Regions from separate parts of the Bradyrhizobium sp. IC3195 genome, predicted to be linked through region 4. Evidence: predicted binding sites of a transcription regulator. Region 4 holds the regulator's gene; each other region holds the start of a gene.
What was found. Region 4 encodes LexA, which represses DNA repair genes until DNA is damaged. Its sites were predicted from a motif close to TGTTCNNNNTGTGTTCNG; they were not measured.
Positions count from the first base shown of each region.

Region 1 (7,262 bases), on a different contig from region 4:
AGCGTCATCGCGATCATGGTGTCGGTCGCGATCGGCTCGGCAAAGCGCTTCTCGACGATGTAATCGGGCAGCGGTTTGCGCGGGCTGATCGGCGCATCACCCTGCCCCAGCGCATGGGCGAGCAGCGTGGAGAAGCGCGCGCCGAACCGCGCCGTGATCTCGGAGGCGCTGCGCGAGGCGACGTCGCCGATGGTCTTCAGCCCGGCACGGCGCAGGCCGGTGGTGATGGCTTCACCCGCACCGAGCGCGGAGACTGGAAACGACCTGATCGCCTCCGCCTCGCCGCCATCGGCCACAATGGTGCCGGATACCTGCCGCGTCAGCGTGCGGGCGCAGACCGAGGTGCCCGCGATCGCCGCGCTGACGGCAAAGCCTTGCCGGTCGAGCGCCCGGACCAATGTCCTCAACAGCGCGGCCTCGCCGCCGAACAAATGCGCACAGCCGGTGATGTCCAGGAACAGCCCGTGCGGCGGATCGAGCGCCACCAACGGCGTGAAGCGGTCACACCAATCGGCGATATCGCTGAGCGTCTTCGCATCGGCCACGGTATCGGCGTCGAACACACGCAAGTCCGGGCACATCGCCCTCGCATTGGCCAGCGGTTGGCCGATATACAGGCCGAGGCGCTCGGCGGCCTCGTCCAGCGCATGGATCACCAGCGCATTGTTGTCCTTGATGACGACAATGCTCGGCTCATGGTTGGTTTTACCCAGCCCGGCGCTGCCAAGGAACCGCTGGATCCTGTCGATGGGCAGGCGCGGCAGCCACAGGCTGAGGATACGTCGAGGGTTCACTGAACTGGCACTCATCACAATTCCATTCCATGATCCACCGGCCGCAGGGGCCATGACGATTGCGCAAGAGCTCGGCATCGAACACCGGCGCGCCCCAGGCACTCCACATCGAGTCCGGCGGCGAATGCGCCGCACGCAGCATCCATCGTGTCTCCGCGGTCGAGGGCAGCGGCTGCGCGGCCATCCGCAGCAAGAGGCCGGTCACGCCCGAGCCTTGCGCGGCCAGCGTCAGCTTGCGGCTCGCCACCAGATCGAACTGCCTGGTCTCGCCCCAGAGCTCGAGCACGACGGCGCCCAGCGCATCGCAGGCGAGCGCGTCGGCCGAGGTGCGTAGCGCGCTCTCGACATCGGCGGCGCGCACCATCACCACACAGCGCGGATCGAGGCCGAGCTCGGATAGCCCGCTCATCGACAGCGCGCCGGTTTCGAGCTCCGAAAAATCCTGCCGCACCCACAATAGCGGCCGGCGTGCGCTCACGCGTCCCGCAAGGCCCATGACAAACCCCGTCGCGGCCGCGCCCTGTCGCCCCTCGCAAAACACCTCGTGGATCGCCGCGCGCGCGAGCCCGCCCTTCAGCGCGGCGTCGGCCGCGCCATGGCCGAGTACGATGCGATCGCGCGGATGCACGACTTCCGCCGTCTCGATGCGCTCGATCTGGCCGCGCAGGATCGCAAGCGCGCTCATACGTGCGCCGCTCATGCTCGCCGCTCCTCAGAGGTGATTGCCGATGGCTCTCAAAAAGAGAACCAGCGGCTGGCTCATTTGTTCATGATATGTTCTAATATAAAGCTAACGGCGCCGGCAGAGTCAATCGAATTGGCGCATCCAAAGATTCATGAGCGGAATCAAAGAGATTCAAACATGGACGTACAACGCAAGCTGGAGATTCTGGCGGATGCCGCCAAATACGACGCATCCTGCGCCTCCAGCGGTACCGAGAAGCGGGATTCCAGCGACGGCAAGGGCATGGGCTCGACCGCGCCGGGCATGGGCATCTGCCATTCCTACGCGCCGGACGGACGCTGCATCTCCCTGCTCAAGGTGCTGCTGACCAACGCCTGCAATTACGATTGCCTTTATTGCGTCAACCGCGCCTCCTCGAATGTCCCACGCGCCCGCTTCACCATCGACGAATTGGTCAAGCTCACGCTCGACTTCTACCGGCGCAATTACATCGAGGGCCTGTTCCTCTCCTCCGGCATCATCCGCAGCCCTGATTACACGATGGAGCAAGTGGTGAGCGTCGCGCGAAAACTGCGCGAGGAGCATCATTTCCGCGGCTACATCCATCTGAAGACCATTCCCGAGGCCGACGACGCGCTGATCGCCGAGGCCGGCAAATATGCCGATCGTCTTTCGATCAACATCGAGATGCCTGAGGAGACGAGCCTGCAGCAATTCGCGCCGGAGAAGGACGTGCGGGCGATCCGCCGCACCATGGGCAGGCTGCGGCTGAAGCTGGACGAGGCCGAGGAGAGCCGCAGCGCCAAGACGAAGGCCAAACCGCAGCGCTTCGCGCCCGCCGGACAAAGTACGCAGATGATCGTCGGCGCAGATAGCGCCTCCGATCACACCATTCTCCACACCAGCGCCAATCTCTACGGCGCCTACCGGCTGCGGCGCGTCTATTACTCCGCCTTCAGCCCGATCCCCGATGCCAGCCGCGCGCTGCCCCTGCGCGCGCCGCCGCTGCTGCGCGAGCACCGGCTCTACCAGGCCGACTGGCTGATGCGGTTCTACGGCTTCGATGTCGGCGAGATCGTCGACGACAGCGCGATGCTGCCGCTCGACATCGATCCCAAGCTGGCCTGGGCGCTGCGCCACCGCGACCGCTTCCCGCTCGACGTCAACCGCGCCAGCCGCGAGGAGCTGCTGCGCGTTCCGGGCTTCGGCACCAGGACGGTCGAACGCATCCTCGCAACGCGGCGCACCACCACGATCCGCCTCGCCGATCTCGCGCGGCTGCATGTGCCCCGCAACAAGGCGCTGCCGTTCATCGTCCTCAGCGATCACCGTCCCTCACCGCATCGTCTCGATGCCGCCGGGTTGATCGAACGGTTCAAGCCGAAAGCAACGCAACTGGGATTTGGCTTCTGATGCAGTACATCATGCTCGACACCGAAACCGATTTCGACGGCTGGCGCAAAGCCGCGCGCAGCCTCGTGCTCCATCACGTGCCGCCCGGCGCGGTCACCTGGACCGTGCAGGGCCGCGAAGCGGACTTGTTCGCACCGCCCGCGCCCTCTCCGATCCTCGAGATGAACGAGGGCACCTTCAACGTACCAGGCAAATTCGTCGAGCTCGCCAAGGCGGCGATCCTGCATCGCGACGGCGAGCGCTTTGCGATCCTCTATCGCCTGCTGTTCCGGCTGAAGGACAATCACGATCTCATTGAGGTCGCGACCGACCCCGATGTCGCGCTTGTCACGGCCATGGCGAAAGCGGTCTATCGCGACGAGCACAAGATGCATGCCTTCGTGCGCTTCCGCGAGATCGGCCGGGAACGCGAGGCGCATTACGTCGCCTGGTTCGAGCCGGAGCATCACGTCGTCGAGCTCGCCGCGCCCTTCTTTGCCAAGCGCTTTTCCGACATGCCCTGGTCGATCCTGACGCCGGACCTCTGCGCGCATTGGGACGGCCATGCGCTCTCGTTCACGCCGGGCGTCAGCAAGAGCGAGGCGCCGGGCGAAGACCGGCTCGAGGAAACCTGGCGGCGCTACTATGCCAGCATCTTCAATCCGGCCCGGCTCAAGGTGAAGGCGATGCAGGCCGAGATGCCGAAGAAGTATTGGAGGAACCTGCCCGAGGCTTCGATCATTAAGCCCTTGATCGAGGACGCCGAGCGCATGACCGGCGCCATGATCGCCAATGCCGCAACCGATCCGCACAAGCCTCAGAAGCGGCCGGAGGCTCCGATGAAACGCAAGTCAACTGCCGACGATCTCGAAACGCTCCGCGAGGAGGCCGCGCATTGCCGCGCCTGCCATCTCTACAAGGACGCGACACAGACCGTGTTCGGCGAAGGGCCTGAGAATGCCAACATCATGCTGGTCGGCGAGCAGCCCGGCGACAAGGAAGACCTCGCCGGCCATCCCTTCGTCGGCCCGGCCGGGCAAATGCTCGATCGCGCACTGGAGGAGGCCGGCGTCGACCGCAAGAAGGTCTATGTCACCAACGCGGTGAAGCACTTCAAATTCGTGCCGCGCGGAAAGATCCGCCTGCACCAGAAGCCGAACACACCTGAAATCCGGGCGTGCCGGCAATGGTATGAGCGGGAAGTTTCGACAATCCAACCGGATCTCATCGTGGCGATGGGCGCCACCGCCGCGCAAAGCGTGTTCGGCAAGATCACCCCCATCGGGAAGAACCGCGGCCGGTTGATCGATCTTCCCGAAGGCCGCAAAGCGCTCGTGACGGTGCATCCGTCCTATCTGCTGCGGCTGCCGGATCCCGAAGCCAAGGTTCTGGAATATCGGCGCTTCGTCGAGGATCTGAAGATCGCCGCCGGCCTGCAGAAGAAGGCCGCACGGGCTGCGTGAATACAGCGGGAAGTGGCTTCACGCCGTTGTTGACGATCCGATCTCTCAAATAGACAAGTGCCTGTGGAATGCACGGGCCCTTTCATCTGTGCTTCGGACCCGGTCCTACGACGCCGCGAGCTGCTCCTCGACCAGCTTCACCCAATAGGACGTGCCGTAGACGATCGCCTCGTCGTTGAAATTGTAGGCGGGATGATGCAGGCCGGCGCTGTCGCCGTTGCCGCAGAAGATGAAGGCGCCGGGCCGCGCTTCCAGCATGTAGGCGAAATCCTCGCCGCCCATCAGCGGCGCCATCTCGTGGACATGGGCCTCGCCCGCGACCTGCGTGGCGATGCGCCGTGCCACCTCGGTCTCCGCCGCATGATTGTTCACGACCGGATAATTGCGCTTGTAGTGCAGCTCGATCTTGGCGCCGGTGATCTGCGCCATGCCCGCCACGACTTCATGTACGCGCTTCTCGACCAGCTTGCGCACCTCCGGCGACAGCGTGCGGATAGTGCCTCTCAGGGTCGCAGTCTGCGGAATGACATTGCGGGCGTTGCCGGCGTGGAATTCGCAATCGATACGACCGCCGATTCCAGGGGATCGACGCTGCGCGAGACGATCGACTGCAGGGCCGTGATCACCTGCGCGCCGACCAGCACGGAATCGATGCATTTGTGTGGACGCGCGGCGTGGCCGCCGACGCCCTCGATCATGATGTCGACCTCGTCGGTCGCCGCCATGATGGGGCCTGGCCTGATCGCGAACGAGCCGACCGGGATGCCCGGGCCGTTGTGCATGCCATAGACCTGTTCGATGCCGAACCGCTCCATCAGGCCGTCCTTGACCATGGCCGCGCCGCCGGCGCCACCCTCCTCGGCGGGCTGGAAGATCACCACGGCATCGCCGGCGAAATTGCGCGTCTCGGCGAGATAGCGGGCCGCGCCGAGCAGCATCGCGGTGTGGCCGTCATGGCCGCAGGCGTGCATCTTGCCGGGGATCTTGGAGGCGTAAGGCAGATTGGTCTGCTCCTCGACCGGCAGCGCGTCCATGTCGGCACGCATGCCGATCACCTTGAGCCCCTCGCCGGTTGGCTTGTTGCCCTTGATTACGCCGACGACGCCGGTCTGGCCGAGACCGGTCACGACTTCGTCGCAGCCGAACTCCCGCAACCGGTCAGCAACGAATGCTGCGGTGCGGTGGACATCGTACAACAGCTCGGGGTGCTGATGGATGTCCCGCCGCCAGGCCTGGATATCGGGTTGAAGGTCGGCGACGCGGTTCACGATGGGCATGGAAGGTCTCGAACTGTTGGAAATGCAGGTCTGTCTACCATGCAAGCGTCGGTCCACCCAACCGCCGGCAATCGGGGTCTAGCCCTGTTCACCCGGCATGGCCGGGCTTGTCCCGGTCGGCTGCGTCTGCCTATTAACGGAAAGCAAAGAGACCATCCGGGTGGAAGCAGAATGCCGAGGCGACTTGAAGGTGAGTTTGACTACATTGTCGTCGGAGCCGGCACCGCGGGCTGCATCGCCGCCAACCGGCTGTCGGCTGTCCCAGGCAACCGCGTTCTCATCCTTGAAGCTGGTGGCGACGACAACTGGATCTGGTTCCATATCCCGGTCGGCTATCTCTTCGCGATCGGCAATCCGCGTTCGGACTGGATGTTCAAGACCGAGGCCGAGCCCGGCCTGAACGGCCGCTCGCTGGCCTATCCGCGCGGCAAGGTGATCGGCGGCTGCTCGGCGATCAACGCCATGATCTCGATGCGCGGACAGGCTGCCGACTACGATCATTGGCGCCAGCTTGGCCTGACCGGCTGGGGCTATGACGACGTGCTGCCGTTGTTCAAGCGCCTCGAGGACCACTTCCTCGGCGCCAGCGAGCATCACGGCGCCGGCGGTGGCTGGCGTATCGAAGCGCCGCGGCTGTCATGGGCCATTCTCGACGCGGTCGGTGACGCCGCCGAGGAGATGGGCATCAAGCGCATCCCGGATTTCAACACCGGCGACAACGAAGGCACCAGCTATTTCCACGTCAACCAGAAGCGCGGCCGGCGCTGGTCCTCGGCGCGCGGCTTCCTCAAGCCGGCCTTGAGGCGCCCCAATCTGCGGCTCGAGAAGCACGTGCTGGTCGACCGCCTCATCATCGAGCAGGGCCGCGCCGTCGGCGTGCGCTTCATCCAGAACGGCGAGATCATCGAGGCGCGCGCAAAGCGCGAGGTGGTGCTCTCGGCAGGCTCGATCGGCTCGGTGCAGGTGCTGCATCGCTCCGGCATTGGACCGGCCGACTGGCTGTCGCCGCTCGGCATCGACATCGTCATGGACAAGCCCGGCGTCGGGCGCAATCTGCAGGATCACCTGCAGCAGCGCGCGATCTACAAGGTCGAGGGCGTGCGCACGCTGAACGAGACCTATTACAATCTGTTGCGCCGCGGCCTGATGGGGCTCGACTACGCTGTCCGCCGCCGCGGCCCGCTCACCATGGCGCCGTCGCAGCTCGGCATCTTCACGCGCTCCGATGCGACGCGCGCCCGCGCCAACATCCAATTCCACGTGCAGCCGCTCTCGCTCGACAAGTTCGGCGATCCCCTGCACCGTTTCCCTGCGATCACGGTGAGCGCGTGCAATCTGCAACCGACCTCGCGCGGCACTGTGCGGTTGCGCGCGACAACGCCTGACGAGAAGCCGATCATCGCGCCAAATTACCTGTCGACCGACGACGACCGCCAGGTCGCCGCCGACGCCATTCGCACCACGCGGCGCCTGATGCAGCAGAAAGCGCTGGCCAAATATCGCCCCAGCGAATATCTGCCCGGCCCCTCCGTCGGCGACGACGATGCCTCCCTCGCAAAAGCCGCCGGCGACATCGGCACCACCATCTTCCATCCCGTCGGCACCGCGAAGATGGGCACGGCGAACGATCCAATGGCGGTGGTGGACGAGC
Region 1 covers NZ_JADYVG010000004.1:479,417-486,678, reverse strand. The annotation lists gene I6F09_RS12555 (DNA polymerase Y family protein) at 1-809, opposite strand, end outside; gene I6F09_RS12550 (DNA repair protein) at 706-1,494, opposite strand; gene I6F09_RS12545 (putative DNA modification/repair radical SAM protein) at 1,657-2,892, shown strand; gene I6F09_RS12540 (UdgX family uracil-DNA binding protein) at 2,892-4,334, shown strand; partial or broken gene I6F09_RS12535 (M20 aminoacylase family protein) at 4,440-5,611, opposite strand; gene I6F09_RS12530 (GMC family oxidoreductase N-terminal domain-containing protein) at 5,783-7,262, shown strand, end outside.
Region 1: the regulator LexA is predicted to act here: its motif matches at 1,559-1,576, upstream of I6F09_RS12545 (putative DNA modification/repair radical SAM protein).

Region 2 (7,262 bases), on a different contig from region 4:
ATCCACCTGCGCAGCGCGCCGGGCAAGGGCTCGACCTTCACGCTCTATCTGCCCTTGAAATATTCCGGCCCGACCCTCGCGCCGCGGGCGCCGGCGTCACAGCAATACGGCCAGCCGCCGGCGCTGCAGCCTGCCGCGCCTGACCAGCAGCGCGTTATCGAGCAGCTGCCCGACGACCGCCTCAACCTCGAGCCCGGCGACACCATTCTCCTGATCGTCGAGGACGACCCGCATTATGCCCGCGTGCTGGTCGATCTGGCCCGCGACAAGGGCTTCAAGGTCCTGGTCGCCGCGCGCGGCGCCGAGGCCCTCGAGCTCGCCAAGCAATACCAGCCGACGGCCGTCTCGCTCGACGTGTTCCTGCCCGACATGCTCGGCTGGACCGTGCTGAGCCAGCTCAAGCACAATCCGCTCACCCGCCACATCCCGGTCCAGATCATCACGCTCGACGAGGACCGCCAGCATGCGCTGGCGCGCGGCGCCTTCTCCTTCGTCAACAAGCCGACGACGACCGAGGGCGTCTCGGCCGCGCTGACGCAGATCAAGGAATATGCGCGGCCGCGGCGCAAGCGGCTCTTGATCGTCGAGGACAACGAGGCCGAGCGGCTCTCGATCCGCGAGCTGCTGCACCACGACGACATCGAGATCCTGGCCACGGATACCGGGGCAGGCGCGCTCACGACGTTGCGCGAGCAACCCTGCGATTGCGTGGTGCTCGACCTCAGGCTGCCCGACATGAGCGGCTTCGAGGTGCTCGATCAGATCCGCAACGACGAGGCGCTGTCGAACATCCCCGTCGTGGTGTTCACCGGCCGCGAGCTCTCGGCCGAGGAGGATGCGGAACTCCACACCATGGCACGCAGCATCGTGGTCAAGGGCGTGGAATCGCCCGAGCGCCTGCTCGACGAGACCGCGTTGTTCCTGCACCGCGTGATCACGGAGTTGCCGCTCGAGAAGCAGCGCATGCTGGAGAAGCTGAACAGTTCCGACGAGGACCTGATCGGCAAGACCGCCCTGCTCGTCGACGACGATGCCCGCAATATCTTCGCGCTCTCGAGCGTGCTGGAACGACGCGGCATGAAGGTGCTGACGGCCACGACCGGCAGCGAGGCGGTGACCTTGGTCGAATCCAATCCGGAGATCGCGATCGTGCTGATGGACATCATGATGCCGCAGATGGATGGCTACCAGACCATCGGCGTCATCCGCGAGAACCCGGCCTTCGCCCGTCTGCCGATCATCGCGTTGACCGCCAAGGCGATGAAGGGCGACCGGGAGAAATGCCTCGAAGCCGGCGCGTCCGACTACCTCGCCAAACCGGTCAACACCGACCAATTGCTGCTTGCGATCCGCATGTGGCTGCATCGCTGAGTTGGACATGCGTATGGACCAGGAAAAGGTCAACATCCTGCTCGTCGACGACCAGCCGGCCAAGCTGCTCGCCTATGAGGTGATCCTGAAGGATCTCGGCGAGAACCTCGTCATCGCCTCCTCGGGCCGCGAGGCGTTGGAGGTGCTGCTCAAGACCGAGATCGCGGTGATCCTGGTCGACGTCTGCATGCCCGAGCTCGACGGCTTCGAGCTCGCCGCGATGATCCGCGAGCATCCGCGTTTCCAGAAGACCGCCATGATCTTCATCTCGGCGATCCAGGTCAGCGACATCGACCGGCTGCGCGGCTACGAGATGGGCGCGGTCGATTACGTGCCGGTTCCGGTCGTGCCGGAGGTACTGCGCGCCAAGATCAAGGTGTTTGCCGAGCTCTACCGCAAGACGCGCGAGCTCGAACGGCTGAACCACGAGCTCGAGGATCGCGTCCGCGCCCGCACCGCGGAACTGGAGGCTTCCACCGCGAAGCTGCGCGAGAGCGAGCAGCGGCGCAGCATGGCGATCGCGGCAGGCAAGATGGGGTCCTGGGACTGGGACTGGATCAGCGGCGATTGGATGTGGGACGAGGGGCAATACAATATCTTCGGCGTCAGCCCCGACAATTTCGAGATCAATCCGGCCAACGTTCAGGCCCTGCTGCACCCCGACGACGTCGACCAGTTGCGCAAGGCGATCGCCGAGTTCAACAAGGGCACACGCGCCTATGAGACGGAGTTCCGCATCATCCGGCCCGACGGCGAGGTGCGCTGGTGCGTCGGCACGGCGGCCGCAACCACGGACGAGAGCGGGCGCGTGGTGCGCGTCAGCGGCGTGACCGTCGACATCACCGAGCGCAAGCGCGCCGAGGAGCGGCAGAACCTGCTGGCGCGGGAAGTCGATCATCGCGCGAAGAACGCGCTGGCGCTGGCGCAGTCGATCGTGCGCCTCACCCGGGCCGACGAGGTCAAGGCCTATGTCAACGCCGTCGAGGGGCGCATCAATGCGCTGGCGCGCGTGCACACCATCCTGTCGCTGTCGAGCTGGCAGGGCGCCGAGCTCTCCAGGCTGATCGACGAGGAGCTTGCGCCCTACTCGCTGGGCGACCAGATCAAATTGGCAGGGCCCGAAGTTCAGTTGCTGCCGGCGACGGCCCAGACGCTGGCGCTCGCACTGCACGAGCTCTTCACTAACTCGGCAAAGTACGGCGCGCTATCCACGCGAGCGGGGCGGCTCGCGATCGATTGGCAGGTCGACGAGGAGCTGCTCACGCTGAGCTGGGAGGAATCCGGCGGTCCCCTGGTCAAGACCCCGAAATCGCGCGGCTTCGGCACGCGAAGCCTGCTTGCGAGCATCGAGTCCCAGCTTGGCGGACAGGCGCAGTTCGATTGGCGCGCCGAGGGCCTGCTGTGCCGTCTTGAGGTGCCGTTGACACGCAAGACCGCGGCGGCTGCACCAAGCAAGTTCGACACCGCCGGCGCTGCCGAATTGCAACGCGCATCCGGTTAACCTGACGCTGCGCTGGTCATGCGCTGCGCCGTGCGCGGTTCGCGCGCGACGCGCCCCTCGAGCCAGGCTTCCGTTCGGGCGAGATCGCGCAGCGCCCTCGCGTAGCGGCGGGCCGCGCTCCGCTCCGCGCCAAGCGGAAGCTTGCGCGCCTTGCGCAGGATGTCCGCGGCCGCGTTGCGATAGGCCAGCGAGCGGTAAAGAAAGACGACCTTACCCATATCGATGTTCCCGTTTTGCTGGCGCCCATCTTGGCAAGCCCGGCATGAACGCCGGATGAAACGGGCGGTAACAATTCCTTCAGCGGAACGGAACCCGGCGATCACATGCGCGTTGGCGTGGCAGTTCGGGATGCCGTCCCATGCGCACCAAGAAGTCGTCTGAGCTGATCTCTGCCAGCGGCCTTATCAAGCTGATGACGCATGCAATGATGGGCGCAGCGCTCGGCCTCATTTTCAGCCTCACGCTCGTCCTGTCCAATCCAGCCGTCGCCAACCTGCTGAACAATGGCGGAAGCCAGGCCGCGATGGTCTTCGCCCTCACCTTGGTGACGACCTTCGCGATCGGCGCGACGCTCACCGGCGCCGTGTTCATCCTGGCCGAGGACAAGCAAACTTGAAGCGTGGGTGACGCACGGAAGATACTTCGCCGGGAACTCCCTGCCGCGACGCGCGGTTTGTGCCTGCGTCAATTTAACTCAGGGAGTTTCCCCGCATGAAGACGACCAAGCTCGCTCTCGCCGTAATATTGGCAACCGGCCTTGCCGCCGCGCCGTTTGCCGCCCAGGCCAAATCGCACAAGACTAAGCATGGATCCTCGATGTCGTCGGCACAGACCACCGGCGCCAACACCAAGTCCTCCAAGGGCGCTGATCCGTCCGGCCAAGGCGGCGCCGGTCCCGGCTCTGATCAGGGCGGCACCATGACCAACAAGGGCGGCATGACCGACACCAAATAGGCGCTCCCTGGAATCATGAAGGGCTCCGCATTGCGGAGCCCTTTGTCTTCTATCTTTGGTTCGGCGCTCGGCCTTCAGTATACGGCGCCAAGGATCTCAGCGGCGCTCGGCTGCGCGCGCGGAGTTGCCGCCTGTCTTCACGGCACGAAGCCGCACCCGGTCGCGGACGTTCGGCAGTACGTCGCTGCCGCCGGCAGCCTTCCATTCGGCGATCAAGAGATTGATCTTCCGGCGCAAGTCCATCTGCGCCAGGGCTCTCTCCGTGCAGTCGTGATCGCGCTTGACGAGGTCGCGCACCGACGCCTCGACGTCGGCCATCTCAAGCCTCAAGGCTCTGATTTTACGTCGAATTTCATTAATTCTGTTGTCCATGCCTTGTTAGAACAAAATAAGAACATATAGTCAAGTCACGATTTCAGGACGGAGACGCCAGATGCAGGTTCAAGGTAAATACGACGCCAGATTTTTCCTGGGCGAGCAGATGACGCGGGCGCAGGGTCTCAAGCTGAAGCGGCTCAGCGAAGAGGCCTACCAGCCCGGCCAATATGCGCGGGATCTGTCCTTCAGCGAGGCCGCCCGGCGCATCCAGGTGCTGGAAGCGGAGATCGAGCTGGCAAACTCCTTCTAGAGCATCGCATCGCGCTTTAGGCATGCGCCGTTCCACGCTCCCGGAACCATGGCTGTGCAGAATGGTTCTCCCCGCCGAGGGAGAATATGCATGGCACGCAAGGCAAAAAAGCGCCGCTACTCACGCAGCTCGGGAAGCGATGTCGCCACCGAGATGCGGCGTTACAAGAAGGGCACCGCGAAGAGCGGCCGTGGCGGGCGCGGCGGCCGCGTCAAGAACCGCAAGCAGGCCATCGCGATCGGACTGTCGAAGGCACGCAAGAAGGGCAAGAAGGTCCCGAAGAAGGCTTCGAAGCGCAAGAGCGCCAAGAAGACGTCCAAGAAAGCATCCAAGAAAACGTCCGGGACGTCGTCCAAGAAATCGTCGAACAAGAAATCATCGAAGCGCAAATCCAAGCGGTCGCGCTGACCCGCCTCAGATCATGCTCCCCGGCATGAAGCAGCGGATCGAAATCCCGAACGCAGTCTTGACCGGCCACACCATCGTGCGGCCGGCCCGGTTGGGCTCGGTGATGACGGCCTCATCCGGCACATCGATCCACTGTCCGTCGATGCGGACACGGTAGCGCCCGTTGTGCGACTCCCAGTCGAGATCGGCAAGGGCGAAACCGTCCGCGTCCGAGCAGCACGGACCGAGATGGCTGCGCAAACTGTCGAACCATGGCTTCAGAGGAGAATTCGCGTAGCGGCCGTCGTCGCGCCCGAGCGCGTTTCCCCCCGAGAGCACCAATGGCGCCACGAGCAGCGCACTCCTGAGCGAGAGCTTCAATCGATCCATGTCGGCACCGATCACTTGTGAACCACCGGCGAGTTCCACAAAGCGCCGGGAGGCTCGAAGTTCCACGCTTGCAACCCCTCTCAGCGGCGACGTTGGCGCAGAGCACCGAGGCGCCCTTGCGAGTGTGATCAGCGAACACGGCTTTTTCGGACGCACCAGGTCATCATCCCTACCGTTAACGAGAATGTGACCGGCCTGGTGCGGACGTGACGTGTGTGCAAAAGGCGGCCCGAAGGCCGCCTTCCTGGATTGGTAAGGGTCGAGTTGACGTTATGCGAGTGGCACCGCAACGAAGCGGGTGGCCTCCGCGCTTCTGACCTGAAGCAGCACGCTGCGCTTGCCCGACGATTTGGCCTGCGCCAGCTCGGAGCGCACCTCGCCGACATTGCTGACAGCCTTGCCGCCGACATTGAGGATGACGTCGCCGGTCCGGATGCCGCGTTGCGCGGCCGGGCCTTGCGGATCAACCTCGGTGACGACGACGCCGTTCTGGCCTGCGCCCTGAACGTCACCGGCGGGCGCCAGGCTGAGGCCGAGGCGCGGCGTGCCGGCACCCGGCTGTCCGCTGCCCTCGTCGGCATTGCCACTGCCATTGCCCTTGGCCTGCCGCTCGTTCGGCAACTCGCCGAGCGCCAGCGTCACCGTCTTGCTGTCGCCCTTGCGGAAGACATCGAGCTTCACGGACGTGCCCGGCGTCAAGCCGGCGATGGTGCGGGCGAGGTCGCGGGAGTCCTTGATCGTGGTGCCGTTGACGGCGGTGATGACATCGCCCGCCTGGATGCCGGCCTTCGCCGCCGGGCTGCCATCCTGCGGATTGTCGACGATCGCGCCGCGCGCCTCCTTGAGCCCGAGGCTGTCGGCAATATCCGATGTCACCGGCTGCACCTGCACGCCGAGCCAGCCCCGGGTGACCGCGCCCTTGTCCTTCAATTGCGCGACGACGAGCTTGGCGGTCGAGGCCGGGATATCGAAGCCGATTCCGACCGAGCCGCCCGAGGGCGAGAAGATCGCAGTGTTCACGCCGATCACGTTGCCGTTCATGTCGAAGGCCGGGCCGCCGGAATTGCCCTTGTTGATCGGCGCGTCGATCTGGATGAAGTCGTCATAGGGACCGTTGCCGATGTCGCGGCCGCTGGCCGAGACGATGCCCGCGGTCACGGTGCCGCCAAGACCGAAGGGATTGCCGACCGCGACCACCCAGTCGCCAATGCGCGGCTTCTGGTCGGAGAACTTGACGAACGGAAAGTCCTTCTTGCCGTCGACCTTGATCAGCGCGAGATCGGTCTTCGGATCGGTGCCGACCACTTTCGCGGTGTAGGTCGTGCCGTCGTCCATCGTCACCTGCACGGACTCGGCGCGATCGACGACGTGATTGTTGGTCACGGCATAGCCGTCGGCGGAGATGAAAAAGCCGGAGCCTTCGCCCGTGATCATCTGGTGGCGCTGGCGCGGCATGCCGTTCGCGCCGCCCGGAAAGCGGAAACCGAACTGTCGCGAGAACTGGTCGAACGGCGTGTCCTCGTCCGAATCCATCCGGTTCTGCTGCAGCATCGCGCTCTTGTCGTTGTCCTGATCGATTTTGACCCGCACCGAGATCACAGCGGGTTTGACCCTGCTGACGAGATCGCCGAAGCCGGGCGGCGTCGCGGCGGCTTCGGCCGCCTGAGCCGGCGCAATCAAGGAGTTGATGCCGTACGGCGAGGCGCCTGGCGCAACTGCCAGGGCGGCCACGCCCAGCGCGGCCACGGTGCCGAGCAGCGCGAGCCGCCGCGGCCGCAAGATCTTGCGAGACGTGGTGATGTCGGAATTGACGCGATCGTTCATGTCGAAATGTCCATGTTGAGCAGGTGTCGCCTTGCCCGCAACATGGTCGCTGCCACCTTACGGCGTCCCGTCCGTCCGATTAAATCTCGGCAAAGAATGGATGAGCGGTCGCAGCAGGCAATCCGGACGTTTGATACAGCTCAACGCGCCGCCTTCGCGCAGTGAAAAACTGCGACCATCGGATGATGCTCAGCGGAGGCGCGCCAT
Region 2 covers NZ_JADYVG010000004.1:25,789-33,050, reverse strand. The annotation lists gene I6F09_RS10485 (HAMP domain-containing protein) at 1-1,371, shown strand, start outside; gene I6F09_RS10480 (HWE histidine kinase domain-containing protein) at 1,385-2,872, shown strand; gene I6F09_RS10475 (hypothetical protein) at 2,869-3,090, opposite strand; gene I6F09_RS10470 (hypothetical protein) at 3,231-3,488, shown strand; gene I6F09_RS10465 (hypothetical protein) at 3,584-3,826, shown strand; gene I6F09_RS10460 (hypothetical protein) at 3,923-4,144, opposite strand; gene I6F09_RS10455 (DUF3072 domain-containing protein) at 4,260-4,454, shown strand; gene I6F09_RS10450 (DUF6496 domain-containing protein) at 4,545-4,862, shown strand; gene I6F09_RS10445 (hypothetical protein) at 4,869-5,231, opposite strand; gene I6F09_RS10440 (Do family serine endopeptidase) at 5,502-7,055, opposite strand; gene I6F09_RS10435 (universal stress protein) at 7,261-7,262, shown strand, end outside.
Region 2: the regulator LexA is predicted to act here: its motif matches at 4,206-4,223, upstream of I6F09_RS10455 (DUF3072 domain-containing protein).

Region 3 (7,262 bases), on a different contig from region 4:
GGCCCCAGGTCGATTCATCCTCCGGCAGCGGCATGATGGTGGTGATGCGCTCGCCCTGCTCCAGCGGCAGGATGTTGATCATGGCCTTGCCGCGCGCGTTCGGCGCGGCCATCGGCAGCCGCCAGACCTTTTCCTTGTAGACCTGGCCGCGCGAGGAGAAGAACAGCACCGGAGTATGGGTCGAGGCGACGAAGAGCCGGCTGACGAAATCCTCGTCGCGGGTCTGCATGCCGGAGCGGCCCTTGCCGCCGCGGCGCTGCGCCCGGTAGGCCGACAGCGGCACGCGCTTGACGTAGCCGGCGTGCGAGACCGTGACGACCATGTCCTCGCGCTGGATCAGGTCCTCGTCCTCGACCTCGCCCTCCTGCTCCATGATCACGGTGCGGCGCGGCGTTGCGAACTCGGCCTTTACCTCGGCAAGCTCGGTCTTGATGATGTCCAGGATGCGCGCGCGTGAGCGCAGGATGTCGAGATAATCGCTGATCTCGCCGGCGAGCTTGGACAGCTCCTCGCCGATCTCGTCGCGGCCGAGCGCGGTGAGGCGTGCCAGGCGCAGCTCCAGGATCGCCCTCGCCTGCTCCAGCGAGAGGCGGATCGTCCCGTCTTCGTTGATGCGGTGACGGGGATCGTCGATCAGCGTGATGATGTCCTCGACGTCGCGCGCGGCCCAGTCGCGGGTCATCAGGGTCTCGCGGGCGGCGGCCGGCGTCGGCGAGTGCCGGATCACCTTGATGATCTCGTCGATATTGGCGACCGCGATGGCGAGGCCGACCTGCTCGTGCGCGCGCTCGCGCGCCTTGCGCAGCTTGTATTTGGTCCGGCGGGTCACGACCTGCTCGCGGAAGCCGACGAAGATCGTCAGCATGTCCTTCAGGTTCATGGTCTGCGGACGGCCGGAATCGAGCGCGACGGCGTTGACGCCGAAGCTCGTTTGCAGCGGCGTGAACTTGTAGAGCTGGTTCAGTACCACGTCGGGCACGGCATCGCGCTTGAGCTCGACGACGACGCGGTAGCCGTCGCGGTCGGACTCGTCGCGCAGGTCGGAGATGCCTTCGATCTTCTTTTCCTTGTAGAGCTCGGCGATGCGCTCGACCATCGTCGCCTTGTTCACCTGATACGGGATCTCGGTGATGACGATCGCCTCGCGTTCTTTCCGGAGCGTCTCGAAGGTGACCTTGCCGCGCATCACGATGGAGCCGCGGCCGAGATGATAGGCGCTGCGGATGCCCTGGCGTCCGAGAATGATGCCGCCGGTCGGGAAATCAGGCCCCGGGATGATGGCGTTGAGCTCGTCGATCGTCAGCGCCGGATTGTCGATCAGCGCGACGCAGGCGTCGATCACCTCGCCGAGATTGTGCGGCGGGATGTTGGTGGCCATGCCGACCGCGATGCCACCGGCGCCGTTGACCAGGAGGTTCGGGAACCGGGCGGGCAGCACCACCGGCTCCCTTTCGGAGCCGTCGTAATTGTCCTGGAAGTCGACCGTATCGTCGTCGATGTCCTCGAGCAGCTTCAGCGCGATCTTGGTCAGGCGCGACTCGGTGTAGCGCATCGCCGCCGGGGGATCGCCGTCGACCGAGCCGAAATTGCCCTGCCCGTCGATCAAGGGCGCGCGCATCGAGAAGTCCTGCGCCATGCGCACCAAGGCGTCGTAGATCGCCTGGTCGCCATGCGGGTGGTACTTACCCATGACCTCGCCGACGGCACCGGCGGACTTCTTGTGCTTCTTATCCGGGGTATCGCCGCGATTGTTCATCGCGAACAGGATGCGGCGATGGACCGGCTTCAACCCGTCGCGGGCATCGGGCAGCGCACGCGCCACGATCACGCTCATGGCGTAATCGAGGTAGGACTTCTTCATCTCCTCGTAGATCGAAACGGGGCGAATGTCCGAGGGGTGCGCCGGCTGGTCGCCGGGCTTGTTATCGTCGTCAGCCAAGGGGGAATCCGGTGAGGGTTTGTCTGGGAATCATATAGCGCATCCGGGGTCGGATAACCACCCTGACCGCCCTCGGAAAGTCCTTTTTCCGCTTATTCTTCCAATAACTTACGGCTTCGGAACAGCGCCCTGCACGCCCTCGGAATCGGTCCTTCATGAACGCCCGCAACGCCGGCCTGAACACGCGTCAAGGGGCCTCCGGTCAGCCCGTTTTGCCCGGCTTGATACGAATCTCACCCCACACATGAAGCGGGCCCGGAAAATCCGAGCCTGTTCAGTCAATTAGGAATGTCTCCTGACGGGGAGGCGCAAGCGGCGCCAAGGTTGCCGCCGCATCTCCGTCGAGTAATCCCGCCCTCTCAGAACGGGATATCGTCGTCCATGTCGCTGTTGCGGCCGCCGCCGGCGGCAACGGGACGGCGCGGCGCGCTGCTGACGGGTCCGGAGGAGCCGAAGTCGCCGCCCGGCTCGTCGCCGAAGCTGCCACCTCCGCCGCCGCCACCGCGGCCGTCCAGCATCGTCAGCGTTGAGTTGAAGCCCTGCAGCACGACCTCGGTCGAGTATTTCTCGACGCCGCTCTGGTCGGTGTACTTGCGGGTCTGGAGCGCGCCTTCGATGTAAACCTTTGCGCCCTTCTTCAGATACTGTTCGACGATCTTGCAAAGCGGCTCAGAGAAGATCACGACGCGATGCCACTCGGTCTTCTCCTTGCGCTCGCCGGTGTTCTTGTCGCGCCAGGTCTCCGAGGTCGCGATGCTCAAATTCGCGATCGGCCGCCCGTCCTGGGTGCGGCGGATTTCGGGATCCTTGCCGAGATTTCCAACCAGAATGACCTTGTTGACGCTTCCCGCCATCGCCGCTCTCCACTCCGAATGCCACTGAATTTCAAAAGGGCGAATCCGCTGCCCGCGTTCCTCTGCGCCCGCTAGGGCGACCCTATACGCTTGCGGGCACCGATCAGCCTGCCACCCCCAAGGTTATCCCCACATATAGCATCGCGCGCACGTTTGTTCCAGATTTGTTCTTCATCATGGGCGGGCAGACATTTTCCCGCGTGCCGCGAAAAACGCCAGCCCCGAATGGAACCTTTTCGAGTTCCCTTGAATAGGAAAAAACTCTTAACATTCATCAAGATGGAACCTGTCAATAGTCCGGCGAGTGTGGCTTTCCGGAGACGGACTCTGCCCTTTCCTTAGGCTACCTTTGCCTTGGAATTGATTCATATGGGTGTCGCGTCTGATCAGCCGCTTCGGGGACTTTCATGAAGCGGACGAAACTTGGGGAGACTGCAATGAATAAGATTCTTTTCGGCGTAATCAGTGCAATGGCATTGGGGCTGTCGGCTCCGGCAAGCGCGGCGGATATGGCTGCGCGTCCCTACACCAAGGCTCCGGCCCCGGCGGTCGCCGCGGTTTACGACTGGAGCGGCTTCTACATCGGCGTCAACGGCGGCGGCGGCACGAGCCGCAAGTGCTGGGACTTCGTGACCCCGGTCACGGGCGTTCTGGTGGCTGAAGGCTGTCACGATGCGACCGGCGGCACGGTCGGTGGTCAGATCGGCTACCGCTGGCAGTCGGCCAATTGGGTGTTCGGCCTCGAGGGCCAGGGCAACTGGGCTGACTTCTCGGGGGACAACGTCAGCCTCCTCTTCCCTGGAAGCGCTTTGGTCACCGGTGATCGTAACCGCTCTCACATCGATGCTTTTGGCCTGATCACGGGCCAGGTCGGTTATGCCTGGAACAACGTGCTGCTCTATGTGAAGGGCGGCGCCGCCGTAGTCGGGGACAAGTACGACGTCTATGCCGCGCCTGGCACGCCTGGCGCCGGCACGCTGCTGGCGTCGGCTCGCGAGACCCGCTGGGGCGGCACCGTTGGCGCCGGCCTGGAATTCGGATTTGCTCCGAACTGGACACTCGGCGTCGAGTACAACCACATCTTCCTCGGCGACCGTACGATCGCCTTCACGACGCCTGCGGGCGTTGCCTTCGGGAGCGATCGCATCAGTCAGGACGTCGACATGGGTCTAGTCCGCCTGAATTATCGCTTCGGCGGCCCGTTGGTCGCGAGGTACTGATATCCCTCTCATTTCGCGAGCAAATGGAAGGGCCGGCCCTGCGCCGGCCCTTCTTTTTTTCGGCACATGCCTGGACGTAAATAAGTCAGTAACCATCACCTTTTGGACTGTTGTGGCTTTTCGGAGACACAACTTGCGGCTTTGGTGGTGTAAAGACGGCGTCAGTTGGGCCGTTTGAGTCCGCTGCCCTTCCGCCACGGAAGGCAACAACAGAAACTGGGACTGGGATTAAGTTGAAAATGAAGAAGGTTTTGTTGGCTTCGGCCTGTGTATTCGCTCTCGCGGCCCCCGCTTCGGCTGCTGATCTGGCAGCCCGCCCCTACACCAAGGCGCCTGCGCCTGTTGCCTCGGTCTACAACTGGACCGGCTTCTACCTCGGTATCGTCGGCGGCGGCGCATGGGAAGCCTCTTCGGGCGACCCGAAGATGCAGGGTGGCTTCGTCGGCGGCACTGCCGGCTACAATTGGCAGACCGGCAACGTCGTGTTCGGCATTGAGGCTGACGGCGCGTGGGCTGATGTCAGCGCTTCAGCCACTGGCGCCGTTTTCGTTCCTGGCGTCGGCGTGGTTGCGGCGACGGCAAGCTCGAAGACCGACGCGATGGGCACCGTGCGTGGCCGCATCGGCTGGGCCGTCAACAACGTGCTGCTCTACGGCACCGGTGGTTACGCTTGGATCGACAACAAGCTCAGCTTCACCGCGCTGGGCGCGACCATCTCCGAGAGCAAGTTCCACTCGGGATGGACCGTCGGTGCTGGCGTCGAGGCGTTCTTCGCTCCGAACTGGTCGGTCAAGGGCGAGTACCTCTATCGCAGCCTCGGCGGCGAGACCTACTTCTCGGGCGCCGTGCCCACCGGCACGCTCAACTTCCACACCGTGCAGGTCGGCGTGAACTATCACTTCGGCGGCCCGGTCGTCGCCAAGTACTGATCTAAAGTACTGATAGCGCGACGTCACATCGTCACGAAAGGCCGGCCTCGCGCCGGCCTTTTTGTTTGTTGCGGCCGCCCGTTCGCTCGCGCTTTTCGAAGGGGTGTGGCCGCTGGGTGACACAACCTCTGGCTTCAATGGTGTAAAAGCAATGACGTTGCTTGAGTCATAAGGTCCGCTGCTCTTCCGCTCTCCGGAAGACCGGAATGAGAAATGGAAGTGGGGAATGGATATGAAGAAGCTTTTGCTGGCTTCGGCCAGCTTGTTCGCACTCAGCGCGTTGGCACCGGCCTCGGCGGCCGATTTGGCAGCCCGCCCCTACACCAAGGCTCCGGTGGCACCGATCGCGGTGTACAACTGGAGCGGTTTCTACCTCGGCGCCAACGCCGGCGGTGGCTGGAGCCGCAACTGTTGGGATCTCACCAGTGTCGGCCCCTTCGTGGTCGCTCCGGCGGTGGCCGAAGGTTGTCACAATGCGACCGGCGCACTCGTCGGCGGCCAGATCGGTTATCGCTGGCAGTCCGCCAACTGGGTATTCGGTCTCGAAGCCCAGGGCGACTGGGCTGACCTGAAGGGTTCGAACATCAGCTCGCCTGCCGCGCTCGCGCCGCTGGTGAACGAGACCAGGATCGACGCCATTGGCCTCTTCACTGGCCAGGTCGGTTATGCCTGGAACAACGTGCTTTGGTACGTGAAGGGCGGCGCTGCCGTCACTCACAACAAGTACACTGGCAGTTTTGGCGGCATTACGCTCGACACCGCGAACGAAACGCGCTGGGGCGGTACCGTCGGGACCGGCATAGAATTCGGCTTCGCCCCGAACTGGTCGGTCGCTGTCGAATACAACCACCTGTTCATGGGCAGGCACAACGAGACCTTCACCTTCCTCGGCGTGACCACTCGCACCGACAGCATCAAGCAGGACGTGGACATGGCTACCGTTCGACTCAACTACACCTTCGGTGGCCCGGTGGTCGCGAAGTACTGATCACGATCGACGTCACATCGTCACGAAAGGCCGGCCTCGCGCCGGCCTTTTTGTTTTGGCTGGGTGCTCCGGGAGCGGTTCCGCGCGTTCCTGCTGCCAGATCCCGCCAGCACGCCAACAATCCGTTGACGATTCGCAAGTCCCACTGGAAATCCGCCGCCGTTCTTCCTACGTTCGCTGCCATACCCATCGGCGCCGATCCCGGTTCCGGGCGCAGCGCGCCTTTTTTGTTGGCGCGATCGCGCACCTTTGGGCTTCCTTGAGGGCAACTCGGATGGATGAAGTGATCAAGGCGAAGCGCCAACAACAGAACGCGGGCTCCAGCCTGCGCGCAATTACGATCCGCGGCGCGCGCGAGCACAACCTCAAGAATATCGACGTCGAGATTCCCCGCGACAAGCTGGTGGTGTTCACCGGGCTATCCGGCTCCGGCAAATCCTCGCTCGCCTTCGACACCATCTATGCCGAGGGCCAGCGCCGCTACGTCGAATCGCTGTCGGCCTATGCCCGCCAGTTCCTGGAGATGATGCAGAAGCCCGACGTCGACCAGATCGACGGCCTGTCGCCGGCGATCTCGATCGAGCAGAAGACGACGTCGAAGAACCCGCGCTCGACCGTCGGCACCGTCACCGAGATCTACGACTACATGCGCCTGCTCTGGGCCCGCGTCGGCGTGCCCTATTCGCCGGCCACGGGCCTGCCGATCGAGAGCCAGACCGTCTCGCAGATGGTCGACCGCGTGCTGGCGCTGCCCGAGGGCACCCGCCTCTATCTGCTCGCCCCCGTCGTGCGAGGCCGCAAGGGCGAGTACAGGAAGGAGCTCGCCGAATGGCTCAAGAAGGGCTTTCAGCGCGTCAAGATCGACGGTACCTTCCATGAGCTGGCGGAAGCCCCTAGCCTCGACAAGAAATTCCCGCACGACATCGACGTGGTGGTCGATCGCATCGTGGTGCGTGCCGATATCGGCCAGCGCCTCGCCGAGAGCTTTGAGACCGCGCTGAAGCTCGCCGAAGGCCTTGCCGTCGTCGAGTTCGCCGATGCGCCCGCGGCGGCTGCGCCTGCGGAGGAAAAGAAGAAGACCGCGAAAATCCACGACAAGAGCGGGCCCGAGCGCATCCTGTTCTCGGAAAAGTTCGCCTGCCCGGTCTCCGGCTTCACCATCCCCGAGATCGAGCCGCGCCTGTTCTCCTTCAACAATCCCTACGGCGCCTGCCCCGCCTGCGGCGGCCTCGGCGTCGAGCAGCATGTCGACGAAGACCTCGTCATCCCCGAGAAGGATCTGACGCTGCGCAAGGGCGCGATCGCGCCCTGGGCCAAGTCGTCGTCGCCCTA
Region 3 covers NZ_JADYVG010000024.1:52,867-60,128, reverse strand. The annotation lists gene gyrA (DNA gyrase subunit A) at 1-1,939, opposite strand, end outside; gene I6F09_RS31550 (single-stranded DNA-binding protein) at 2,299-2,793, opposite strand; gene I6F09_RS31545 (outer membrane beta-barrel protein) at 3,231-4,013, shown strand; gene I6F09_RS31540 (outer membrane protein) at 4,253-4,942, shown strand; gene I6F09_RS31535 (outer membrane beta-barrel protein) at 5,175-5,930, shown strand; gene uvrA (excinuclease ABC subunit UvrA) at 6,205-7,262, shown strand, end outside.
Region 3: the regulator LexA is predicted to act here: its motif matches at 2,948-2,965, upstream of I6F09_RS31550 (single-stranded DNA-binding protein).

Region 4 (7,262 bases):
CGCCTGGCAACGAGGTGCGGCTGCGCTATGCCTATTTCGTCAAGTGTACCGGCGTGATCAAGAACGACAAGGGTGAGGTGGTGGAGCTGCGCTGCACCTATGATCCCGCGACCAAGGGTGGCAACGCGCCCGACGGCCGCAAGGTCAAGGCGACCATGCACTGGCTGCCGGCGGCGGCCTCCAAGCCGGCGGAGATCCGCATCTACAACCAGCTGTTCGCCAATCCGAGCCCGGATGCCTCGAACTTCGCGACCGATCTCAACCCGAACTCGCTGGAGATCCTCGCCGATGCGCGGGTCGAGGCGTCCGTTGCGGAGAGCAATTCGACCGAGCCGATGCAGTTCGAGCGCCAGGGCTATTTCGTGCGTGACAAGGACTCGACGCCCGGCAAGCCGGTGTTCTCGCGCACGATCGGTCTGCGCGACACGTTCGCGAAGGAAGTCGCCAAGGGTTGAGAAGGGCTGAGCAGGACATGAGCAGCGAGGCCGACGCCATCGTTTCCGCCATCATCGCGAAATGGTGCGCCGGCTTCGCGACGCTCGATGCGGCCGCGCTGTCCTCGCTCTATGCGAAGGACGCATTCTTCTTCGGCTCCAACCCGAAGCTCTATCGCGGCCGGGACGGCGTCGCCGAATACTTCAACGGCCTGCCGCGCTGGCGCAGGCCAAGCGCCGCGTTCTCCGATGTGCACGCCGCGCAGGCCGGCCCTGATCTGATCAACATGGCCGCGACCATCACGTTCGGTCTCGCGGGCGAGCGGGATGATCTCGTCGTCAAGATGAGCTGGGTCATCATCCGCGAGGACGGCGGCTGGAAGATCGTCAATCACCACGCCTCGTCGCAGGCGCCGCTGATCTAGCAACGGGCGCCAGCCCGGAGAAAGTAGGGCGGTCTTCGCCTGTTCCCGATCCGTACCGCTATTCGCGCAGCCGCACGGTCCGGTAGCCTCCGCAGCCGTCGCGTATCGTAAGGTGCAGGGGAATGGCGGAGCCGGGCCGGCCAGGACGGTCCCAGGGAGTTGCCGGGACGTGGCCGGTCGGCCGCGCTACCCCGGCCGGCGGTTTTGCGCCGGCGGGCTTTGGCATCTGGCCGGCGATCATCGAGACGCTGCGCCAATGGGCTCGGGGCGAGGCCGGGCCTGGCCGGCTGTTGCCGTGGGTGCCGGTCGCCTTCGGCGGCGGCATTGCGCTTTATTTCGCCGCCGATCATGAGCCGGTGCTGTGGGTGGTTGCCGCCACAGCCATCGCGCTGATGCTCGGCGCGGTGCTGCTCCGGCGGAGCCGGCTGTTTGCGCCCGCCATCATGCTCGCGGCGGTCGCGGCTGGTTTTGCCGTGGCGACCTGGAAGACCGCGCGTATCGCGCACACCGTTTTGGCAAAACCGCTCTATTCGGTGTCGCTGTCGGGCTTCGTGGAAGCGCGCGACATCCGCGAGCGCACCGACCGCTTCGTGCTGCGCGTCAGCGCGATGGAGGCGCAGCGCAGCGACGTCAAGCTCGAGCGCGTCCGCCTCTCGGTGCGCAAGGGCACGGCGCCTGAGGTTGGCAGCTTCGTGCAGCTGAAGGCGCGGCTGCTCCCGCCGATCTCGCCGGTGCGCCCCGGCAGCTATGATTTCTCGCGCGACATGTTCTTCCAGGGCATCGGCGCCTCCGGCTTCGTGATGGGCGCGATCACGGCGTCCACGCCGCCGGATGCTGGCGGCCTGCGGCTGCGCTACGCGGCCTTCATGCAGGGCCTGCGCGATGCGATCGATGCGCGCATCCGCGCAACGCTCGAAGGCGATAACCGCGCGATCGCGACGGCGCTGCTCACGGGGCGGCGCGATGCGATCACCGCGCCTGTGAACGATGCCATGTTCGTCTCGGGACTCGGCCATGTGCTGTCGATCTCCGGCTATCACATGGCGGTCGTCGCCGGCGTCGTCTTCTTCGCGGTGCGCGCGCTGCTGGCCTTGATCCCGGGGCTGGCGGCCGGCTCTGCCATCAAGAAATGGTCGGCCGCCGCGGCGCTGGTCGCGGCCGCGTTCTACCTGTTGCTGTCGGGCGCGGAGGTTGCAACGCAAAGATCGTTCTTCATGACGGCGGTGGTGCTGATCGCAGTGATGGTCGACCGCCGCGCCATCACCTTCCGCACGCTGGCGGTTGCCGCGCTGATCGTGCTTGCGGTCGCGCCGGAGGCGTTGGTGCATCCAAGCTTCCAGATGTCGTTTGCGGCAACGCTCGGGCTGGTGGCGCTGGTGCAGATCGGCATGCCGAACCTGCTCGCATCGCCCGATCATTCCGCGACTGCGCGGATCGCGTTGTGGGGCGGCCGGGAAATCGCGATGCTGTTCCTGGCCTCGCTGATCGCGGGGCTCGCGACCACGCCATACGCCGCCTTCCACTTCCATCGCGTGACCCCATACGGCGTGCTCGCCAATCTCGGCGCCATGCCGGTGGTCTCGGCGCTGGTGATGCCGGCCGGGCTGTTGGGGCTGCTCGCGGCGCCCTTCGGGCTCGACGGCGTGTTCTGGTGGTTGATGGGGATCGGCATCGAGTGGATGGTCCTGGTCGCGCGCTGGGTGGCGGCCCTGCCGGGCGCCGTCGGCCGCATTCCCGCCTTCGGGATCGCGCCGCTGATCGCAGCGAGCCTCGGGCTCATCGTGATGGGCCTGTTGCGCACGCCCTTGCGCTGGTCCGGCGCCCTGGTGCTGCTGGCAGCGATCCTCTGGGGACTGTCGGTGCGGCAGCCCGATATCCTGATTGCCGGGGATGGCGCGAGCGTCGCGGTCCGGGGCGGGGATGGGCGCTTGCAGGTGATCCGCGCCAGCAAGGACAGCTTCCTGCTGAAGGAGTGGTTGGCTGCCGATGCCGATCCGCGCGATGCCGGCAACGCCTCGTTGGCGAGCGGGGTGTCGTGTGACGAGTCCGGCTGCGTGGCGCCGCTCGCGGACGGACGACTGATCGCGTTGGCGACGCGTATCGACGCGCTGGCCGATGATTGCAGCCGCGCCGCGCTGGTGGTGACGGCGCGGCCTGCGCCACCCGATTGCGCGGCGATGGTGGTCGATCGGGCGCGTCTTGCCAGTCAGGGCGCACTGGCTCTGACGAGACGCGGCGAGGGCTTTTCGGTGCAGGCGGTGAGGACGAGGGGAGCAAGCCGTCCCTGGCTGCCGGCCGGCGCCGGCGAGGGGGATTTCGACGGCAGCCTCGTGCCGAAGGCGGCCGTGCCCCGCAACCGGGACGCAACGCCATCGGAGGCCGACTTGCAGGCCGACGATTGACGCGGATCACAAATACCAGGCCAGCACGGCGTCAAGCCTTCCGTTGCCGATAACCGGCAGGGCCACCATTCGGCTCAGCCCGGCTGCGCAGGCTTCGGAGCCGGCGATCGAGCCGTCAGAGGTGAGATCGTCGTTGAGCGCGGGCATGCCGGCGGCCCAGGCGCCGCCGATGCTGCCTTCGCCCCTGGCGATGGACTGCGCCGCATAGCGTGCGGCGAGGTCGGTCTGCGCGCTGCAATCGCCGGCGCGAAAGACCAGCGCCGAACGGCCCTCGTTCGGGACCCAGATCTCGAAGCGTCGTGCAATCGGCGTTGCCTGCGCGGAGAGGAATGTCAGAACCCAGGTCTGGTCGGTACCGGTTCGGTAGGGCACGCCGACGCCGAGATTGATCCCGACCTTGGCGGCGTCCTCCCAGCGCAGGAAACTCTTGGCGTCGTGCAAGTCCTTGATGATCAGCGGCAGGCCCGCCTTCCAGGTGCGTCCGGGCAGGCCGAAGCCGCGCGGAAATCTGGTGTGGCGGGAGTTGAATTCGAACATGTCCGCGGTGCCGTAATAGCCATCGACGAGCCCCATCTCATGCGAGAGATCAGGATCGTTGTGCCAGAGTTCGATCGCGCCGACATGCGCCTCGTCGTCGCCGCAGAACAGCACCAGCACGGCTTGCAGGAATTCGCCCGCGAACACCGGCACCGCCACGCCGCAGGTGAGGCCGGCCGCAGCGGCCTGATCGGTCCGCTTGAAATAGGAGTTGGCGAATTTCGTGAGGATGACGGGGTGGCCACAGGCCCAGGCCTTGCCTGGAAGTCCCTCGTCATATCCGAAGTGCAGCTCTTCGCTGACGGCTTTGAACGCGGACAGCCCATCGTCGTAGAGGCCGCCGCCGAATTCCAGCCGCATGCGCGTCCGGTCGGGTACCCAAAGTTCAACGACGCGAATGAAGGTCTTCATCGAGCGTGTCCGCCGCCTCAAACCACGACAGCATCGGTCATTTGGCTGCGGAGCGGACGTTCAAAATGCGGGCAGCACGGCCCAAACTTCGTGCGACGACGAGGCGCGGCGGTGGGCTCGCCGATCGAATGTCCTGAAACACAAACTTACCGGGCTCGCCGGCCTCGGCCGGCGACGGCAATTTCAATCCCGGGCTCGGCCTGTCGGCCGAAGGGCGTCAGCCGATCGGCAGGCGCGTGATCGTGGGCCGCGTGTCGGCGACGATCTGCGGCTTGTGCTCGCGCTCGGGGGCTGGCTGCGTCACCGGCAATTGCAGCACGGTCGCGCGCTGACCTTCGACGAGCTGCGTCACCAGCACGTATTTGCCGTCGGGGAATTCGATCGCGTCATGATGGCGATCGGGAATGTGCGGGTCGATCTTGCCGAACTTGCCGACGCGAGAGTTCACGGTGCGCGTCCAGATCCAGCGGTTGTCGTAGCGGACATTGTCGGCGAAAGCGAGCTCCGTCCCCGGCAGCAGACAGACCGCGACGGAGGGATCGGCTTCGGAAGCGAAACCGCGCGTCGAGGTGCCGCGGAAGGTTGTCGTGACGATCGTCTCGCCGACTTCGGCGGGGCGCGTCGCGACGGCATGCAGGCTGTAGTCACACATCGGGTGCTCCTCATGCTGGGATAGCGACCCGCGTCTCTTTCGAGGCGCAGGCCTCTATCAGAGTGGAAGCATACAACGCTCTGCTCGGTTATGGGCAAATCTGCGGCTCGCGTCCGCAGCGCGCGATCACATTATCTTTCCCGGATTCGATAGGAACAAACCTCGCGTCCTTGCATTCGGCCGGAGCTATCAGCACTGCCGGCACAACTCTACCGGCGAAGCAGAAATGGCTGCGCGCCTGCGCGGGGGAATGTCGCGCGGGAAGATGGACCGGACAGCCGGCGCAGAACCAGAGAAACCGTCCAGCCGGAGCGGACAAGTATCCGCTCCGATCCTGGATCGCCGATGCCGATCGAAACGCGCGCGGCGCTTGATGTTTCCCGTATCAGTACTTCCGGTAAAGCCCGATCAGCTTGCCCTGGATCTTCACGCGGTTCGGCGGAAGAATGCGGACCTCGTAGGCGGCATTGGCGGGCTCGAGCGCGATCGAGGCGCCGCGGCGGCGGAAGCGCTTGAGCGTGGCCTCCTCGTCGTCGATCAATGCCACCACGATGTCGCCGGTATTTGCGGTCTCGTTGCGCTGGATCAGCGCCATGTCGCCGTCGAGGATGCCGGCCTCGACCATCGAATCGCCGCGCACTTCGAGCGCGTAGTGCTCGCCCGAGCCGAGCATGTCCGGCGGCACGCTGATGGTATGGCTGCGGGTCTGCAGCGCCTCGATCGGCGTGCCGGCGGCGATGCGGCCCATCACGGGCACCGCGACGGGGCGCTCGCCCTCGTCCGCGGGCGGGCTGGAGCTCGCGCGCACCTTGCCGAGATTGCCCTCGATCACGCTCGGGGTGAAGCCACGGCGATTGCCGGCGGCGGCCTGGAGCTCGGGCAGCTTGATCACCTCGATGGCACGGGCACGGTTGGGCAGGCGGCGAATGAAGCCGCGCTCCTCGAGCGCAGTGATCAGGCGATGGATGCCTGACTTCGAGCGCAGGTCGAGCGCATCCTTCATCTCGTCGAAGGACGGCGGCACGCCGCTTTCCTTCAGACGTTCGCTGATGAACCGCAGAAGCTCGTATTGTTTGCGCGTCAACATCTCGACCAAAGTCCCCCGGTTGATGTCGTTCGATTCCGACACGATGAAGCCGGCACTAAGCCGCTACATCCTCGAAACAAATCATGAACGGACACTATATGTTCGATATGTGTTCCGCAACTGCTTAATTTATGGTGAACGCGGCCAAGCTCGCGGAATGCGTGTGGCTGGGCGGCTCAGACGGGCAGCCGGAGCACCTCGCAAGGCGTGCCGGCCTCGGCCTTCGGCGCGAACGGTGCGCGCACCAGAAGTACCTGTGCCGCAGCGAGATTCGCAAGAAGGGAGGAGTCCTGATGGCTGACCGGAAGGGCGACGCGCGTGCCGTCGTCGCGCTCCTCCAGCCGCGCGCGCAGATAGTCCTCGCGCTGGTCGTTGGCGGCGAGATCGCGGCCCAGCACGGCGCGCTCGCGCCGATGATGAATCGCTGAACGGCCCGACAGGGCGCGAATCAAGGGGACCATGAACAGGAAGGCGCACACGTAGGACGACACGGGATTGCCGGGCAGGCCAATCACGCGCATCGCGCCTATCCGACCGTGCATCATCGGCTTGCCCGGCCGGATCGCGATCTTCCAGAACGCCATCGCGATGCCTTCGCCCTTGAGCGCCTGCTGGACCAGGTCGTGGTCGCCGACCGAGGCACCGCCGGTCGTGATCAGGATGTCGGCGCCGCTCTCGCGCGCGCGGCGGATGCCGGCGGACGTCGCCTCCAGTGTATCGGCGGCAATTCCGAGGTCGATGGTCTCGGCGCCCTCGCTGCGGGCGAGCGCATGCAGGGCATAGCCGTTGGAATAGACGATCTGGCCGCGACCAGGCGTGGTGCCCGGCATCACGAGCTCGTCGCCGGTGGCGAGAACGGCAACCCTCGGGCGGCGGATGATGGCGAGATGCGGATGATTCATTCCGGCGGCAAGGGCGAGATCGCGCTCGGTGAGGCGGATTCCCTTGCGCAGCAGCACGTCGCCTTCGCGGAAGTCGACGCCTGCAGGGCGGATGTGCCGGCCGAAAATGGCGGCTTCCTTGATCGTCACATGTTTGCCGTCGGCAGCCGTGTCCTCCTGGATCACGACGGCATCGGCGCCGTCGGGAACGACGCCGCCGGTGAAGATCCGCACGGCTTCGCCGGGGCCGACGCTTCCCGCGAGCGGCCGGCCCGCCGCGACCTCGCCGACGACGGTCAACCTCGAATCGTTTGCCGCGTCGGCCGTGCGCACGGCATAGCCGTCCATCGCCGACATCGCCTCCGGCGGCTGCGTGCGCCGCGCCGCGACATCGCGGGCGAGCACACGATGGTAGGCCTCGTCGAGGCAAACC
Region 4 covers NZ_JADYVG010000009.1:54,584-61,845, reverse strand. The annotation lists gene I6F09_RS19015 (glutamine--tRNA ligase/YqeY domain fusion protein) at 1-455, shown strand, start outside; gene I6F09_RS19010 (SgcJ/EcaC family oxidoreductase) at 473-859, shown strand; gene I6F09_RS19005 (ComEC/Rec2 family competence protein) at 982-3,261, shown strand; gene I6F09_RS19000 (GAF domain-containing protein) at 3,268-4,209, opposite strand; gene I6F09_RS18995 (hypothetical protein) at 4,427-4,861, opposite strand; gene lexA (transcriptional repressor LexA) at 5,247-5,948, opposite strand; gene glp (gephyrin-like molybdotransferase Glp) at 6,125-7,262, opposite strand, start outside.